DNA from 2 places in the Curtobacterium sp. DN_7.5 genome. Region 2 is predicted to be linked to the other one. Evidence: predicted binding sites of a transcription regulator. Region 2 holds the regulator's gene; the other holds the start of a gene.
What was found. The regulator HspR, encoded in region 2, represses chaperone genes until heat shock. The targets are predictions, from matches to a motif close to AAGTTGAGTCNNNNNGACTCAACTT.
Positions count from the first base shown of each region.

Region 1: the regulator HspR is predicted to act here: its motif matches at 2,388-2,412, upstream of MON03_RS00385 (Hsp20/alpha crystallin family protein).

Region 1 is NZ_CP093378.1:79,642-87,792, forward strand. It holds gene MON03_RS00370 (sensor histidine kinase) at 1-516, opposite strand, end outside; gene MON03_RS00375 (SDR family NAD(P)-dependent oxidoreductase) at 797-1,483, opposite strand; gene MON03_RS00380 (hypothetical protein) at 1,608-1,907, opposite strand; gene MON03_RS00385 (Hsp20/alpha crystallin family protein) at 1,921-2,361, opposite strand; gene MON03_RS00390 (Ig-like domain repeat protein) at 2,550-4,679, opposite strand; gene MON03_RS00395 (HupE/UreJ family protein) at 4,830-6,089, opposite strand; gene MON03_RS00400 (type 1 periplasmic-binding domain-containing protein) at 6,248-6,967, shown strand; gene MON03_RS00405 (hypothetical protein) at 7,123-7,305, shown strand; gene MON03_RS00410 (MarR family winged helix-turn-helix transcriptional regulator) at 7,325-7,864, shown strand; gene MON03_RS00415 (TetR/AcrR family transcriptional regulator) at 7,948-8,151, shown strand, end outside.
Region 2 is NZ_CP093378.1:480,569-488,719, reverse strand. It holds gene MON03_RS02345 (Ig-like domain-containing protein) at 1-1,988, opposite strand, end outside; gene dnaK (molecular chaperone DnaK) at 2,274-4,151, shown strand; gene MON03_RS02335 (nucleotide exchange factor GrpE) at 4,152-4,799, shown strand; gene MON03_RS02330 (DnaJ C-terminal domain-containing protein) at 4,823-5,830, shown strand; gene MON03_RS02325 (heat shock protein transcriptional repressor HspR) at 6,002-6,412, shown strand; gene MON03_RS02320 (hypothetical protein) at 6,473-6,940, opposite strand; gene MON03_RS02315 (glycosyltransferase) at 7,004-8,146, shown strand.

The DNA.
Region 1 (8,151 bases), 400 kb from region 2:
CTCGGACTCGCGGTCGCGGGACCGGAACGCGCGGACCGCCAGGCCGCCCGCCCACACCGCCAGGAGTGCCGCGGCCGGTGCCGCCATGGCGAGGAAGGCCTGGTCGCGGGGACCGTTCACGAGCACCGCGAACCGGAACCCGGTGACGGTGAGGTAGAGCGTCGCGCCCACGCCGGCGACGAACGCCAGCAGTCCGGAGAGGACGACCTCGGCGCGGGTGCCCACGATCGCGCTGGTGCCGATCACCACGAAGATCGCGAGGTCGACGAGGGACGGCCGTTCGCCGCCGGCGACCTGGACGAAGCCGAGCGTGACGACCAGGAGCATCGCGACCGACGGCGAGATCCGTCGCACCGCGATGGCACCGGCGGCGGCGACCACGGCGAGGATGCTGGCGTGCTCGAGCTCGAGGTCGACCGGGGCGAGGAAGGCGAGCGCCGCGACGACCGCCCAGACCACGTCGACGACGATCGAGCGCGTGGCGAGCGGTCGGATGAACGTGCGCCCTTCCGTCACGGCTCCGATCATCGCACGGGGTCGTGCGCCGCTCGGCCGTGGGCCGCGTCGCTCCCGGTGCTCACGCCACCGGGGACATCGCGATGAGTGCCCACGCGGTGACGGCGACGATCCCGGCGCAGACCGACAGGGTGGCGATGACGTGCTTGATCGAGGAGTCCATGGTGTCAGCCTGGGGGACCGACCACCCGTCGGGCATCGGGCGGGCGGCCGAAGCGCATCCGTCCCGAGGACGAACGGGTCGTCCCCCCCGCCCGCCGTCGTGGGACGCGCCCCGGGGTCAGACCACGACGGACCCGAGCATCCGGTGGGCGATCGAGACGGACTCCCCGCTGAGCGCCGACAGCGGGGACGAGAGGAACGCGACGAGGTCCGCGATCTGCTGCGGGCTCGACTCCCCGCCCGCACCGTGCTGCACCTGGGCCGCCGGCTCGTCGGTCACGGTCCCCGGGTTCACCACGTTCACGCTGACGCCCGACCCGGCGAGTTCGTCGGCGAGGTTCTTCGCGATCACGTTCGCGGCCGTGTTCCGGAGCGACGCGGTGATGTTCCCCGAGATGTAGGCGTTCTGGCCGCTCACGACGACGACCCGGCCGAAGCCGGCCTCGCGCTGGTGCGGGACGACGGCGTTCGCGACGCGCAGGAAGCCGAGTGCCTTGCCGTCGATCGCCGCGGCGACCTGCTCGGGGTCGGACTTCCGCGCGGGGTCGAGGGTCCGTGCACTCGGAGCCGCCGTCACGACCAGGACGTCGATGCGCCCGTGCCGCTCGACCACCGTCGCGACCCCGGCGTCGACGGACTCCTGTGACGCGGTGTCGATCACCACGCCGTCCTCGTCGTCCCCGGCGCTGCGCGAGGCCACGACGACGGTCGCCCCCTCGGCACGGAGACGGTCCACGACCGCGCGGCCGATGTAGCCCTTCCCCCCGACGACGAGCGCGACACGATCCGAGAGCTGCAGGTCCATGCGCTGCACGCTAGCCGAACAAGGAGGAGTCGTCCCACGGAACGCGCGCGTCCCGTGCTCCCGTGCAACGAACGGACTGGAGGCGCGGTGCCAGCCGGCACCGCGCCTCCAGTCCGTCTTCCGGTCACCGCCTGGTCGTCGCGACCGTCCCGGTGTCGTCCGCCGGTTCCGGCGGCGGCGCGAAGACGCCGTCGTACAGCCGGACCGCGCTCCACCCGGCCACGAGCGCCGCGGTCCCGAGGACCGACGCGACCCAGGGCACCGCACCCGACCACGCGGCCGGGGCGGCGACCCAGGCGAGGAACGACCCGACCGTGCTGCCGGTCGCCCCGAGCACGAGCGCGACCCGGCGGTCGAGGCTCGTCACCGTCAGGCCGGCGGTGACGACCGCGATCGCGAGGAGCGCGTTGAGCAGTCCTGCCATCGCGCCCCCGGGCCTACTCGGAGGTGCCGCCGGCGACGGCGAGCTGCTGCGAGCCGGTGCCGACCGCGACGTCGATCTTGCGCGGCTTCGCGGACTCCTTCACCGGGATGGTGATGCTCAGCACGCCGTTGTCGTACGCGGCGGTGATGCGGCCGGCGTCGAGGTGGTCGCCGAGCGTCAGCTGCCGGACGAACGTGCCGGGCTGCCGCTCGCGTGTGATCCACTGCGAGCCCTCGGGAGCGCCGAGGGTGCGCTCGGCACGGATGGTGAGGACCGAGCCGTCCACGTCGACGTCGACGCTGCCCGGGTCGATGCCGGGCAGGTCGACGTCGAGGACGAAGTGGTCCCCGGTGCGGTACAGGTCCATCGGCATCGAACGCGGCCCGCCGGCGCTCCCGAGCAGGGAGCCGGCGAGGCGGTCGAGCTCGCGGAACGGGTCGAAGTTCATCGTCATCGTCGTCAACTCCTTCGTGGTGTTCTGTGTTGAGTCCCCTCGACTCAACTGCTTCTGTTCTAGCACTCGAACCCAGAGAGTGCCAACAGATCGCTCAGTGTCAGCTGGGAGTCCGGCGGAGAGCGACAGCGGATGCGGAAGGCCCCGCGACGGCTGTCGCGGGGCCTCCGGTCGTGCGGGGGTCGGGTCTACTTGACGACGACCGTGACGTTCGGGCTCGTGCTGGTCGTGAGCTGGTCGGTCCCGGCGAAGACGGCGTGCAGCGTGTGCGTGCCCTTCTGCAGCGGCAGCGCCACCGTCACCGTGCCGGACTTCACCGTGACCGTCGCCAGGCGCTTCGAGCCCTGGTAGATCCGAGCGGTGCCGTTCACCGTGACCCCGGTCGCCTTGACCTGCACCGTCGCCTTGCCGGCGCTGTACTTCACGGCCGTCCGCGACGGGGTCTTGGCGACCTCGAACGCGGTCGCGCTGGTCGTGGCGGAGGAGGCCCCGGCGAACGCCGAGGTGCTCGTGAACGTGGCGGAGAGCGCGTGCTCGCCCAGTGCCAGCGAGGCCGGCAGGGTCAGCGTCGCCGAGCCCGCCTCCAGGTCGACCGTCCCGAGTGCCGTGCCGCCGTCCGAGAAGGTCACCGTCCCGACCTGGGTGCCGATGCCGCCGTCGACGGTCGCGGTGACCGTGGCGGGCTTCGCGGTGCCGAGGGTCTGCTCCGGGGCCGAGACCGAGAGCTTCGTGGTCGTGGCCGGCAGGGCCGCGTCGAGCTGGAAGCGGTCGACGGTCGACCCGATCGGGGCCGGGTCGGCCGAGGCCGTCGGCTGGAGCGTGACACCGCAGTCGGACACCTTGCCGTGGGTCACGGCGGCGTTCGGCGCGGAGCAGTCTCCGGCGCGGATGTCGTGCACGTCGAGTGCGTCGTCCGTCACCGAGACCTTGACGTACGTCCGCACGTGCTCCTGGTTCTCGACCGAGTTGGCCCAGTGGCGCTTGCCGGTCGGGTCGAGCGGGTCCGCACCGTAGCCGCCCTTGGTGGCGTCCGGAGCGGTCAGGTCGTAGTACTTCGAGCCGGATGCCGAGTTGGCGGTGATGTAGATCACGCCGCCGGGGCCGGAGAAGACCTCGGGGGCCGCCGGCTGCTCGTCAGGGTTGGCCTTCTTGCCGTTCTTGATCGCGTAGCTGCGGGAGTACGAGTGGTCGTGGCCCTGCAGGACGATGTCGACGCCGAGGTCCGAGAACGCCCGCGTGAAGTCGAACCGTCGCTGCTGGTTGTCGGCGTCGTTCGCGTGGTCGGCGGGCGAGTAGATCGAGTGGTGGTAGACCAGCGCGGTCCACTTCGCGTCGTCGCCGTAGCGGTTGATGACGTCGCGGACGTACGACACGTGTGCCGCGTCCGAGCCACCGGCGTAGGCGTTCGAGTTGATGTCGATGAACAGGACGCCCTTGTAGGTGTACCAGTAGTCACCGCCCGAGTTCGCGGTGCTGTTGCCGCCCGGGTAGAAGTCCGGGACCTTGAGCGAGTTCGGGACCTGGTTGTGCTGCTCGTACGCCTTGCCGCCGACGTCGTGGTTGCCGATCGTCGAGGCCCACGGGTACTGCTTGAGCACGTCGCTGCTGTCGGCGAACGCGCCCCACTCGTACTCGTTGTTGGCGTGCTCGACCTGGTCGCCGCCGGAGACGAGGAGCTCGGCCGCGGGGTCGTTCCGGGTCGCGTACTCGAGCGTGTCCGCCCAACCCGCGCCGTCGTCGTCGACGAAGCCCGACGAACCGATCTGCGGGTCGCCGAAGAACAGGAAGTCGAAGTCGCCGCTGAAGCGCTTCGTCGTGAAGGTGTACGTCGACGACCACGCCGAGCCGTCCGCCGCACCCACGTGGTACGTGTAGCTCGTGTTCGGCTCGAGGTCGCTGATCGTCGCGTGCGCGTTGATGTAGCCGGACTCCGCGGCGATGCCGGCGATGCTCTTGGTGTCGGAGTCGGTGGTGCTCGTGTCGGCCGCGGTGTTGGCGGCCTTCGAGGCGGCGATGGTCTTCTTGGCGCTGGTGAAGGCGCCGTCCGCCAGGTCGGCGGTCTTCTCGATCTCGAGCGACTGGTCGACGTTGGTCGGGAAGTACCAGGAGGCGATGCGCTGGCTCTCGGTGGCGCCGACGCCCAGCAGGACGTGGATGGGGCCGCCGGTCGAGATGTTCGTGGTCGGGGTCGTCGGCGCAGCCGTCGCCGTACCGGTGCCCGTGAAGGCCGCGCCGGCGACGAGCGCGGCACCCAGGACGGCCCCGCCGAGGCGGAGGGTCGTGCGACGCCGTGCGGGCGTGCTGGACAGGAGACTCATGATCGTGATCCGTTCAGGAACGAGAGGAACGTGCACGGGAGACTCTGGGCGCGCCGTGGAACCCCTCGGTGAACGCTGTGTGTACGGACAGACCCGGTTTGCTGAGGACCGTCACAGGGTCGCGACGACGGCGCTGAGGCTGCCGCTGCCTCAGCCGGCGGCGAGGCGCTGCACGAACCAGATCATGCCCATGACGAAGACGCCGGCCGTGATCGCCCCGGTGACCCAGAGGGACGCGATGTGGGCTCGGCGACGCAGCAGCGCGAGCGGCGGGAACACGATCGCGATGATCGCGAGCTGCACCGCTTCGATCCCGACGTTGAAGATGAGGAGCGACACCAGGAGCTGCCACGAGAACGCCTCGTGGATGCCGAGCGCCCCGGCGAACCCGAGCCCGTGGACGAGCCCGAACGCGAACACCACCGCGAGCCGGGACCAGCCCGAGCGGTCGAGGGCGAACCGGCCCTCGGTGCCGACGGCGAGCTCGTCCGCGCGGGAACGGCGACGCCAGAGGCGCCAGAGGTACCAGCCGGCGACCGCGGCGATCGAGAGCGCGATGAGTGGCTCGACGACGATCGACGGCGGGCTCACCACCCCGAGGGCGGCGAGGATGAACGTGATCGAGTGCGCGACGGTGAACGCCGAGGCCGTGTAGACGACCTCCCGGAGTCGCCGGGACCCGGCGATCAACGCCACCAGGAACAGGATGTGGTCGATGCCGGTGAGCAGGTGCTCGGCGCCGAGGGTGAAGAACTCCCAGAACCGCTGCCCGGCGGACTGCTCGGTGGAGAACGACGGGCTGTCCGTGGCCAGTGTGGCGGAGCCCTGCTTGCCGTCGACGTCGTACGTGACGATCGTCTTCGTGCCGGTGACGAACGACTCGTGGTCCGGGAAGAGCGTCGAGGACACCACGTGCCCCGAGTCGGTGCGACCGGGGTCGGGGCAGGTGAAGTCCGCCGTCACCTCGGCGTACGGGACCTCGTCCTGCATGTCGACCGTGACCGTCGGCTCCAGTTCGCCCACGCACGCCCGGCCGCCGGAGGTCACGGTGAACCGGTCGAGGACGTACGCGCCGAGTGACTCGAGGTGGGCCTCGGCGGTCTTCCGCATCCCGGGGAAGTCCCCGTCGTCCCACGCGGCCTGGCCCGCCCGGTAGAACGGGTCGTCGTGCTCGCTCGTCCCCACGGACACGAGCATGAGGTCGTACTCGAGGCCGAGCCGCGCGCGCACGGTCCCCGCATCCCTCGAGTCGACGTGCGCGTAGACGACCGAGCTGAAGCCGTGCGCCGACGCCGGGCCGCCGAGGGCGAGGAGGCCGACGACGGCGACGACGGCGAGCAGCACCGCGGCCACGATCCGGTGTCGGAGGATCGGGGTGCGGTGCGGGGAGCGGGTGGTTCCGGGGGTCACCGGGCAGACGATCTCCGGTCGAGGCAACCGGCAGGTGAACAGTCGGCGACCGGTTGCCGACCGACCGCGGATCAGCGCGCCCACGCCTCCCGCAGGTGCCGCGCGTCGTGGTTCCATGGTCCGGCCCTGCTCGCCCCGTCATGCCCGGAGGCCCCACCGTGAACCGCATCCGCTCCCGGACGCCCGTGCTCGCGTGTGCGCTCGCCGTGACCGTCGCGGGCGCGCTCCTGCTGACGGCGTGCTCGTCCGGTCCGAGCGGGGAGGCCGGAGGGGTCCCGACCACCCGGTCCTCGTCGTCGGACGCCGCCGGCACGCTCGGCGCCGGCTTCGTCGACCCGAGCAGTCCCCCGTCGCCCGAGGCGACGATCAGTCCGGCCCCCGGCTCCTGGGACGGCACCCACCCGCCGGCCGACTACGACGTCGTGCTGCTGTCGCCGGGGGAGTACGGCGCGGGTGACGATGCCCAGACCGCGACGCTCGCATCGGCGGTCCGGAGCTGGGCAGCCGCCGAGGGGGTCACCGTGACCGACGTCCAGCCCGCATCCGCCGACGGCATGACGGACGCCGTGCTCCAGGCGGTCGCGGACCGGGCCGACCTCGTCATCAGCGTCGGGAACGCGATGGTCGACCCCGTCGCAGCGATCTCGCCGAGCGCGCTCCACCAGCAGTTCCTCGTGCTGGGCGCGGAGATCGCCGAGCCCACCTCGAACGTGACCGCCGCCGACTGGACCGGGGCGGGGTTCCGCGGCGAGGGGCTCGGGGCCTCGAGCCACCACGACCCCTCGACCTTCACGCCCGAGCGTGCTGGGCGGGCACTGCGCGCGGGGGTCGCCGCTCTGCAGCACGACCTGAACGGCACCGTCGTCTGGGTCGACTGACCGGACCCCGCGAACCGTCCGAACGGTTCAGTGCGCGAAACGTCCAAAGTGCGAACAGTTCGTTGCGCGAATCGTTCACGTCGTGAAAGAGTTCGGAACGTCCACGAGGACGACGTCCACGAGGATGCAGGGATCGACGGAAAGGCGGGTCTGACATGCACAGCACGTACACGGGGATGCCGCGGCAGGCGAGCGTCGGCCGGAGCCACCCGCGGGTGGGCCTCACGGACCAGGCGGTCATCGACGCTTTCGTGCAGCGCCGCATCAACGACCCGTCGCTCCTCTCGACGCGCTCCGAGCCGTCGTACGCCGACTTCTTCACCGCACCGACCGCTTGACCCAGGAGCGCATGACCACATGCCGTTGACCATCGTCCGCCGAGAGCACAACCACCTCTACGCCCGCCAGCCGCGGTCCGCCGCCGCACGGAGCGCCGTCGAGTCGATCCTGCGGCTGCAGCACGCCGAGGAGCAGCAGGTCGAACAGGCCCGGATCGAGAGCGGGTTGACCAAGAACGAGTCGCTCGCGCTCCGGTACCTGCTCCAGGCGGAGCGCGACGCCCGGCCGATGGGGCCGAAGGACCTCGCGGTCATGCTCACGGTGTCGAACGCGTCGGTCACGAAGATCGTCGACGGTCTGGTGGAGAACGGTGACCTCGTGCGCGATGCCCACCCCACCGACCGGCGGCAGCAGGTGCTGCGTCCGACCCCGCAGGCGGCGGCGAAGATCGACGGGTCCTACGCGCGGTTCCACGAGGCCGTGGTCGGCGTGCTCGACAACCTCGACGACGCCGACAACGAGGTCGTCGCCCGGGCGCTGTCGTCGATCGTGGATGCGCTCACGGCCGGGATGCCCACCCCGGTCGACGAGTACACCGTCGCCGCCGGGCAGGCCTGATCGCTCCACGGACCGGCCCTGTCGTCGTGTGACCGGGGGCTCGGGTGCTCGCGCGGAAAACCTTCCAGCGGTAAGTTGGCGGGATGACCTCCCCGCCGGACGACGACACGGCCCCGCAGCGCCGTGGGTACCGCAAGGGTGCCGAGCGTCGGGCGCAGATCCTCGACCAGGTGATCCGCATGGTCGCCGAGCAGGGCGTGGACGCGTCGTCCCTCCGCTCGGTCGCCGAGTCGCTCGGCATCACGCACGCCGCCCTCCGGCACTACTTCCCGAGTCGTGACGAGCTG
Region 2 (8,151 bases):
ACGACCGCGTTCTGCGCCGGCGAGGTGATCTCGACCGGGGCCGGGGCGGTGCCGTAGTCGAGGTTCGCCGTCGCCGTGGTGCTCGTGCCGTTCACGTCCTGGGTCGCCCGGAACGCGTTGACGCCGTACTGGGCAGCCGACACCGGGACCGTCAGTCGGTACTGGCCGTTGTCACCGACGACCGCGGTGCCGACGGTGGCGTTGTTCTTCGAGGTGTTCACCACACGGACCGTCGCACCCGGCTCACCGCGGCCCGACAGGATCGCCGGAGCGAACTGGTCGGCCTGGTCGAACGCTGCGGCGAGGGTCACCGACTGACCGGCGGAGGCGCGGACCGTGAAGGTGACGTCGGTCTGCTTCTGCAGGCCGCCCTTGACGGTCTGGATCGCGAAGATGCGGTAGGACATGCCGCGCAGCTCGCGGATCGAGTCGCCGGACCAACGGCCCTGCGCGTTCACCATGGTGCTCACCAGCGGTGCGACCGTGGTGTTCGTCCCGCGGACGGTGAGCTTGGTGTCGGCCTGACCGGTGCCCGCGAAGGAGATCGAGCCCGGGTTGATCGTCGAACCGGCCGACGGCGTCTGGATGACCGGGGCGGCCGGCTCGGCACCGAAGTCGAGCGTGTCGGTCGCGGTCGTGGTCGAGCCGTCGACGGTCTGGGTCGCGGTGAACGAGTTCACCCCGTAGCGGATCGCCGAGGCCGGGATCTTGACCGAGTACGCGCCGTCCGCGTCCACGGTCGCCGACGAGATCGTCGCACCCGTGGTCGTGTTGCGGAACGACACCGTCGCGTTCGGTTCACCGGTGCCCGAGAGCACCGCGAGACCGTAGGCGTCATCGGCGTCGAACTTCGCGTCCAGCGCCACCGGCTGCGCGTCCGACGCACCGTCACCGGGGTTCACCGTCACCGTGGAGGTGGTGGTGTTCGCACCCTTCGACATCTGCTTCGCCTCGAGCGTGTGCTCACCGGCGGTCAGCGTCGCGGTACCCGACCACGTGCCGTTGCTGCGGACCTTGGTCGAGATGACCGGGGTGCGGCCGGAGTTGTCGAAGACCTGCACGTCGGAGCCGGCCTCACCGGAACCGGTGATCGCGGTGGACCCGGCGGGCACCTCATCCTGATCCTCGGGGCCGGTGATCGCCACCGCCTTGCCGTAGTCGAGGCTGACGTCCTTCGAGCCGCCGTCCTTGCCGTCGACCGTCTGCGTGACGGTGAGGGCGAGGGCGCCGCCCTTGTTCGGGGCGGTGACGTCGAACGAGTACGTGCCGTCGGCTGCCGCGGTCGTGGTGCCGAGCGTCGTCGTGCCGTTCTTCAGCGTGATCGTGGCGTCCGGCTCGGCGGTGCCCGACACGGTCGCCTTCTTCGCGATGTCCGTGTCGAACGACCCCTGTGCGGTCAGTTTCGCGACTCCGCCGAGGAGCGGGGGTAGATCGTTCCAGGAGGTGTTCCCGACTTGTCCGCGATTGCCGACTGCGGCCGTTGCCGAGGAGCCACCTGCCCCTGGCCATGTTCGGTTGTACGTAGCCAGAGCGGCCCAGTTCCCCAACCAACCCCAGTCCTCTCCGTAGAAGGACCCGTTCTTGAAGAAGATGCCCTGGATGCTGTTCCCACAACCGCTCTCAGCGACGACAGGGATGCCCTCATAATCGACCGGAGTGCTGAAGTAGATGCAGAGTCCGCTGTCTTGGGAGCGGTACTCGTACGCGCCGGGTCGCTGGCTCGGCAGGATGTCGAAGGTGGTGGCGCGTTGCGCTGCCTGGGTCGCCGTGGAGTACTGCTGCCATTTGGCGAAGGGCTCGCCGTGGGACGATGTCGTCGAGACGATGCCGGAAGTCCCCGTGAGGAACTTCATGGTGCCGAGCACTTCATCGGAACCGGTCGCGGCGGAAGCCGAAGCCGCACCGAAGGACAGGCCGGACGCGATCGTCGCGACGGCGAGCGCACCGGCGCCCAGGCCCTTCGCGAGACGCTTCTTCTTGGATGACATGGTTGGTGATCCCTTTCGAGGGGGTCGGGCCGCGTGCTCTCGCTCGGACGATCGGGCCGTCGGCGGCTCGCGGTGGGATGTTCGCGGGAGACCCCGCTGCCGTACCAGAATATCAAACCGAACACTGAAATACAACATCCGCGATCTCGGACCACTTGAGCCGACTCATGGCAAGTTCCGAGGCGCTCACCTTGACGTCCAGGTGCAGGTGAGTAGGGTTGAGTCCATCGGACGCAAGTCCAACGACTTCAGCACCACGAGTACGAACAGAAGGAGCACCAACACATGGGACGTGCAGTAGGCATCGACCTCGGAACCACCAACTCGGTCGTCAGCGTGCTCGAGGGCGGTGAGCCCACGGTCATCGCGAACGCCGAGGGCATGCGCACCACGCCGTCGATCGTCGCCTTCACGAAGGACGGCGAGGTGCTGGTCGGCGAGACCGCCAAGCGCCAGGCCGTCACGAACGTCGACCGCACGATCGCCTCCGTCAAGCGCCACATCGGCACCGACTGGAAGGTCGACATCGACGGCAAGCAGTACACGCCGCAGGAGATCTCGGCCCGTACCCTCGGCAAGCTCAAGCGCGACGCTGAGCAGTACCTCGGTGAAGACGTCACCGACGCGGTCATCACCGTCCCGGCGTACTTCAACGACGCCGAGCGCCAGGCCACGAAGGACGCCGGTGAGATCGCCGGCCTCAACGTCCTCCGCATCATCAACGAGCCGACCGCCGCCGCGCTGGCGTACGGCCTCGACAAGGGCAAGGAAGACGAGCTCATCCTGGTCTTCGACCTCGGTGGTGGCACCTTCGACGTCTCGCTGCTCGAGGTGGGCAAGGACGACGACTTCTCCACGATCCAGGTCCGCGCGACGGCCGGTGACAACCGCCTCGGTGGCGACGACTGGGACCAGCGCATCGTCGACTACCTCGTCAAGAAGTTCAAGGACGAGCACGGCGTCGACCTGTCGACCGACAAGATCGCCAAGCAGCGCCTCAAGGAAGCAGCCGAGCAGGCGAAGAAGGAGCTCTCGTCGCAGATGTCGGCGAGCATCCAGCTCCCCTACCTGACGCTCACGGCCGACGGCCCGCTCAACCTCGACGAGACCATCTCGCGCGCCCAGTTCGAGCAGATGACCTCCGACCTGCTCGACCGCACGAAGAAGCCGTTCAACGACGTCATCAAGGAAGCCGGTGTCTCGGTGGGCGACATCGCGCACGTGGTGCTCGTCGGCGGCTCGACCCGCATGCCCGCCGTGGCCGAGGTCGTCAAGAGCCTCACGGGTGGCAAGCAGCCGAACCAGGGCGTCAACCCCGACGAGGTCGTGGCCGTCGGTGCCGCGCTGCAGGCCGGCGTCTTGAAGGGCGAGCGCAAGGACGTCCTCCTCATCGACGTCACGCCGCTGTCGCTCGGCATCGAGACCAAGGGCGGCCTGATGACGAAGCTCATCGACCGCAACACCGCGATCCCGACCAAGCGCAGCGAGACCTTCACGACGGCCGACGACAACCAGCCGTCGGTGGCGATCCAGGTCTTCCAGGGCGAGCGCGAGTTCACCCGCGACAACAAGCCGCTCGGCACCTTCGAGCTGACCGGCATCGCCCCGGCCCCCCGTGGCGTCCCGCAGGTCGAGGTCACCTTCGACATCGACGCCAACGGCATCGTGCACGTGTCCGCGAAGGACAAGGGCACCGGCAAGGAGCAGTCGATGGTCATCTCCGGCGGCTCGTCGCTGCCGAAGGAGGACATCGAGCGCATGGTCCGCGAAGCCGAGGAGCACGCGGCCGAGGACAAGGCCCGCCGTGAGGCCAACGAGCGTCGCAACCAGGCCGAGCAGCTGGTCTACTCGATCGAGAAGCTCATCAAGGAGAACGACGACAAGCTCCCCGCGGACGTCAAGTCCGAGGTGCAGGCCGACGTCGACGCCCTGAAGTCGGCACTCGCGGGCGAGGACGACGACGCCGTCAAGACCGCCTTCGACAAGCTCAACGAGTCGCAGGGCAAGCTCGGCCAGGCGATCTACTCGGAGAGCGCAGCCTCGCAGCAGGACGCCTCCGCCGCAGGCGGTGCAGGGGCCGGCGCCGAAGGCGCCACCGCTGACGACGAGGACATCGTCGACGCCGAGGTCGTGGACGACGAGGACGACAAGGACAAGAAGTAGATGACGGACCCCAAGGACAACGTGCCGAACGAGGACGAACCCCAGGTCGAGGGCGACGCCACCAACGCGCAGGAGCCCGAGGACCTCATCGAGGCGGAGGGACCGGACGTGGAACTCCCCACGGACGGCCCCGCCGCCGGCGGCCCCCAGAGCGATCTGAGCCCCGAGGACGAAGCGCTGCTGGCTGACGCTGCCAGGGGCATCGCCGAGGACAAGCTCAGCAGCGAGGACCGCGACCTGGTGGCCGAGATGCGTGCCGACATGCTCCGTGCGCAGGCCGAGCTGGTGAACTTCCGGAAGCGCGTCGAACGCGACCGCGAGGCCAACCGTGAGGTCGCCATCGCCGAGGTCGTGCGGGCACTCCTGCCCGCGCTCGACGACCTCACCCGCGCCGAGGCCCACGGTGACCTCGCCGAGGGGCCGATGCAGGTCATCGGTCAGAAGATCCGCGGCGGCTTCGAGAAGTTCAAGCTCGTGCAGATCGGCGAGAAGGGTGAGGCCTTCGACCCGAACATCCACGAGGCGATCGTGCAGCTCCCCACGCCGGGGGCGACCGCGCAGACCGTGGCGGACGTCGTCGAGCCGGGCTACAAGCTCGGCGAGCGCGTCCTCCGTGCGGCCAAGGTCGCGGTCGCGGTCCCGGCCTGACCGCGGGAAGGAGGTAGGGATTCATGGCCAGTCAGGACTGGTTCGACAAGGACTTCTACAAGGTCCTCGGTGTCGACAAGACGGCGAGCGACGCTGAGCTGAAGAAGACCTACCGGAAGCTCGCGCGGCAGTACCACCCGGACTCCAACCCGGGTGACGCCGCCGCCGAGGCCCGCTTCAAGGAGATCAGCGAGGCGTACTCGGTGCTGTCCGACAAGGAGCAGCGCCAGGAGTACGACCAGGTCCGTGCCATGGGCTCGGGCGCCCGCTTCACCGCGGGCGGCCCGGGCGCCCAGGGCGGCTTCGAGGACGTCTTCGGCGGCATGTTCGGCGGCGGGGGCGGTCAGCGCGTCCGCTTCGGGCAGCCCGGCAACGGGCGCGGCGGCGCGAGCGGCTTCGAGGACATCCTCGGCGGCATGTTCGGCGGTGGCGGCGGCTTCGGCCAGTCCAACGGCGGCTACCGCGGGTTCGGCGGCCCCACGAAGGGTGCTGACGTCACCGCCTCCACGACGCTCGACTTCGCGACCGCGATCGCCGGCGACACCGTCAAGCTCGCACAGGGCAACGGTCGCACGGTCAACGTGCGCATCCCGGCCGGGGTCGCGGACGGGCAGAAGATCCGCCTCCGCGGACGCGGGCAGCCCTCCCCCGACGGCGGCGAGGCCGGCGACCTCGTGGTCACGGTCTCGGTCCGCAAGCACCCGGTGTTCGAGCGTGACGGGCTCAACCTCCGCGTCGACGTCCCCGTGACGTTCGCCGAGGCGGCGCTCGGTGCGACGATCCAGGTGCCGACGCTCGGCGGCGAGCCCGTCAAGCTGCGGGTCGCCCCCGGCACCCCGTCGGGTCGTGTCCTCCGCGTCAAGGGCCGCGGGGTCACGACGAAGAAGGGCACCGGCGATCTGCTCGCCACCGTGCAGGTCGCGGTGCCATCGCACCTCACGGACAAGCAGCGCGAGGCCGTCGAGGCCCTCGCGGCCGCCCTGCCCGACGAGGACCCCCGCGAGGACCTCCTCGCCAAGGCGCGCGGCTAGCGTCATGAGCGACCGGTCTGGAGGCTCGGTGCGGCTCCGACACGGAGCCGCACCGAGCCTCTCCCCACCGGCACGGCCGACACGCCGCTGGCGCGTCGCGTGGGGACCGGCGGCGTGGGCCCAGGCTGTTGTGCACCACGCGCTGAACGGAAGGGGCGGTCGATGACCGACATGGACGAGAACTCGCCCGTCTTCGCCATCGCCATGGCAGCGGAGCTGGCCGAGATGCACCCGCAGACGCTGCGGCAGTACGACCGGCTCGGCCTCGTCGTGCCCGGCCGGACCCGCGGCGGCTCGCGGCGCTACTCGATGCGCGACATCGCACAGCTGCGGGAGATCGCGCGCCTCGGGTCCGAGGGCGTCTCGCTCGAGGGCATCCGGCGGGTGCTCGAACTCGAGAACGAGAACCGGGCGCTGCGCTCGCGGGTGTCCGAGCTCGAGACGGCCCTGGCCGACCAGCTCATCAGCCGTCCGGGCGCACGCGTGTTCGCCGCCTCGGCCACCGGTGCGGCCGTCCCGCTGCGCGCCGGGGTGCGGCCGCAGCGGAACACGCAGATCGTCCTGTGGCGGCCCCCGCGCTGATCCGTTGCAAGCACGATGCCCCCGACTCCGTCACGGAGTCGGGGGCGTGTCGCAGTGGTGTCAGCGCTGCTCGACGCGGTTGTCCTTCGTGTCGCCCGTGGTCTTCGGCGCATTGTCGGCGAGCACCGAGTTGCCGCCCCCCTTGAGCTCGAGCGAGCCGATGGTCTTCGCGGCAACGCCGTTGATGTCGCCGTCGATGACGAGGGTGCCGACCTTGCCCAGCTGCACCACCGAGTTGCCCGTAGTGATGGTGACGAGGTCGCAGTCGCCCGCGAGGACGACCTTGGCGTTCGGCTGGTCGATCGTCGCCTTCCCGTCGACGCAGGAGGCCTCATGGGTCTCGACACCCTCGGGCAGGTTGCCGAAGAGCGCCTCGTCGGTGACTGCCGGTGCTGTCGCGGACGCGGTGGGCTTCGGCGTCGCGGACGCCTTGTCCTGCGCGTCGGCGGACGAGCACGCCGTCAGGCCGAGCAGCGAGACGGCGACGGCGGAGGTCGCGAGGACGGATCGGAGCGCGGTGCGGTTCATGTCGAAGCCTTTCGTGGACTTGTTTCCCTGTCGTGTTCTATATATTACATGTACAATCGGAACATGGCAATCACCGTCGCGTTCGTCACCCACAGCGCTCAGTGCTCCGGAGCCGAACTCTTCGTGGCCCGCACCTGTGCAGCACTGGACCGTGTCCACCCCGTCGTGGTCCTCGGAGAACACGGCCCCGTGGAGAGCGTCCTGCGCGCTCGGGGCATCGAGTACGTCGTGATCCCGCTCGGAGCCAGCGTCGCGCGGGTCAGCGCCCGAGGCGCCGGCGTCGCGAACGCCGCCACCGCAGCCGTGGGGACGATCGCCGCGACCGTGCGGCTCCGGAACTGGCTGCGTTCCCGCGGCGTCGACGTCGTCGCGACACACTCGGCGAAGGCGCACGTGTACGCCGGGGCGGCGGCTCGCGCTGCCGGTGTCCCCGTCGTGGCCCACGCGCACGACATCATGGGAGTGGAGGGCGCGGCTCCGCTGGGCGCGCGACTCCTCCGTGCGGTGTTCCGGACGGTCCCGCGCGAGGTGATCGCGAACTCCCGGACCACCCTCGGCTCACTCCCCGCTGCCGCCCGGCGTCGCGCGACGGTCATCGGCTGCCCCGCCGATGTCGGCACCGCGACACCGCAGCGCGACGAGGTTCGACGCTTCGTGCTGGTCGGCCGGATCACCGCCTGGAAAGGTCAGGACATCGCGGTCCGTGCCCTCGCCGCCGCGCGCGCCTGCGGCCTCGACCGGCGGGTCCGGCTCACCCTCGTCGGCGCCCCGCTCTTCGATGGCGACCTGGTGCACGAGCACGCGCTCCGCACGCTGGTCGACCGTCTGGGTCTGACGGACGCGATCGAGTTCCGTGGGCACGTCGACGACGTCGCAGCAGAGTACGCGCGGGCGGACGCCGTCCTGCACACCAGCCGCCGTCCGGAGCCCTTCGGCCAGGTGGTCGTCGAGGCACTCGCCGCCGGCCGGCCCGTGATCGCCGCCGACACCGGTGGTCCAGCCGAGATCCTCACGCACGAGCACGACGGCCTCCTCGTCCCCAGCGACGACCCCGCGGCACTGGCCGCGGCGATGCTCCGGATCGCCGACGACGCCGCGCTGCGAGCGTCCCTGGTGACGGAAGGGCGCTCGACCGCCCTCGCACACACGCCCGAACGGATCGCGACACAGATCGAAGACGTCCTCCTCCGCGCCGTGGCGCGCTGACGGCC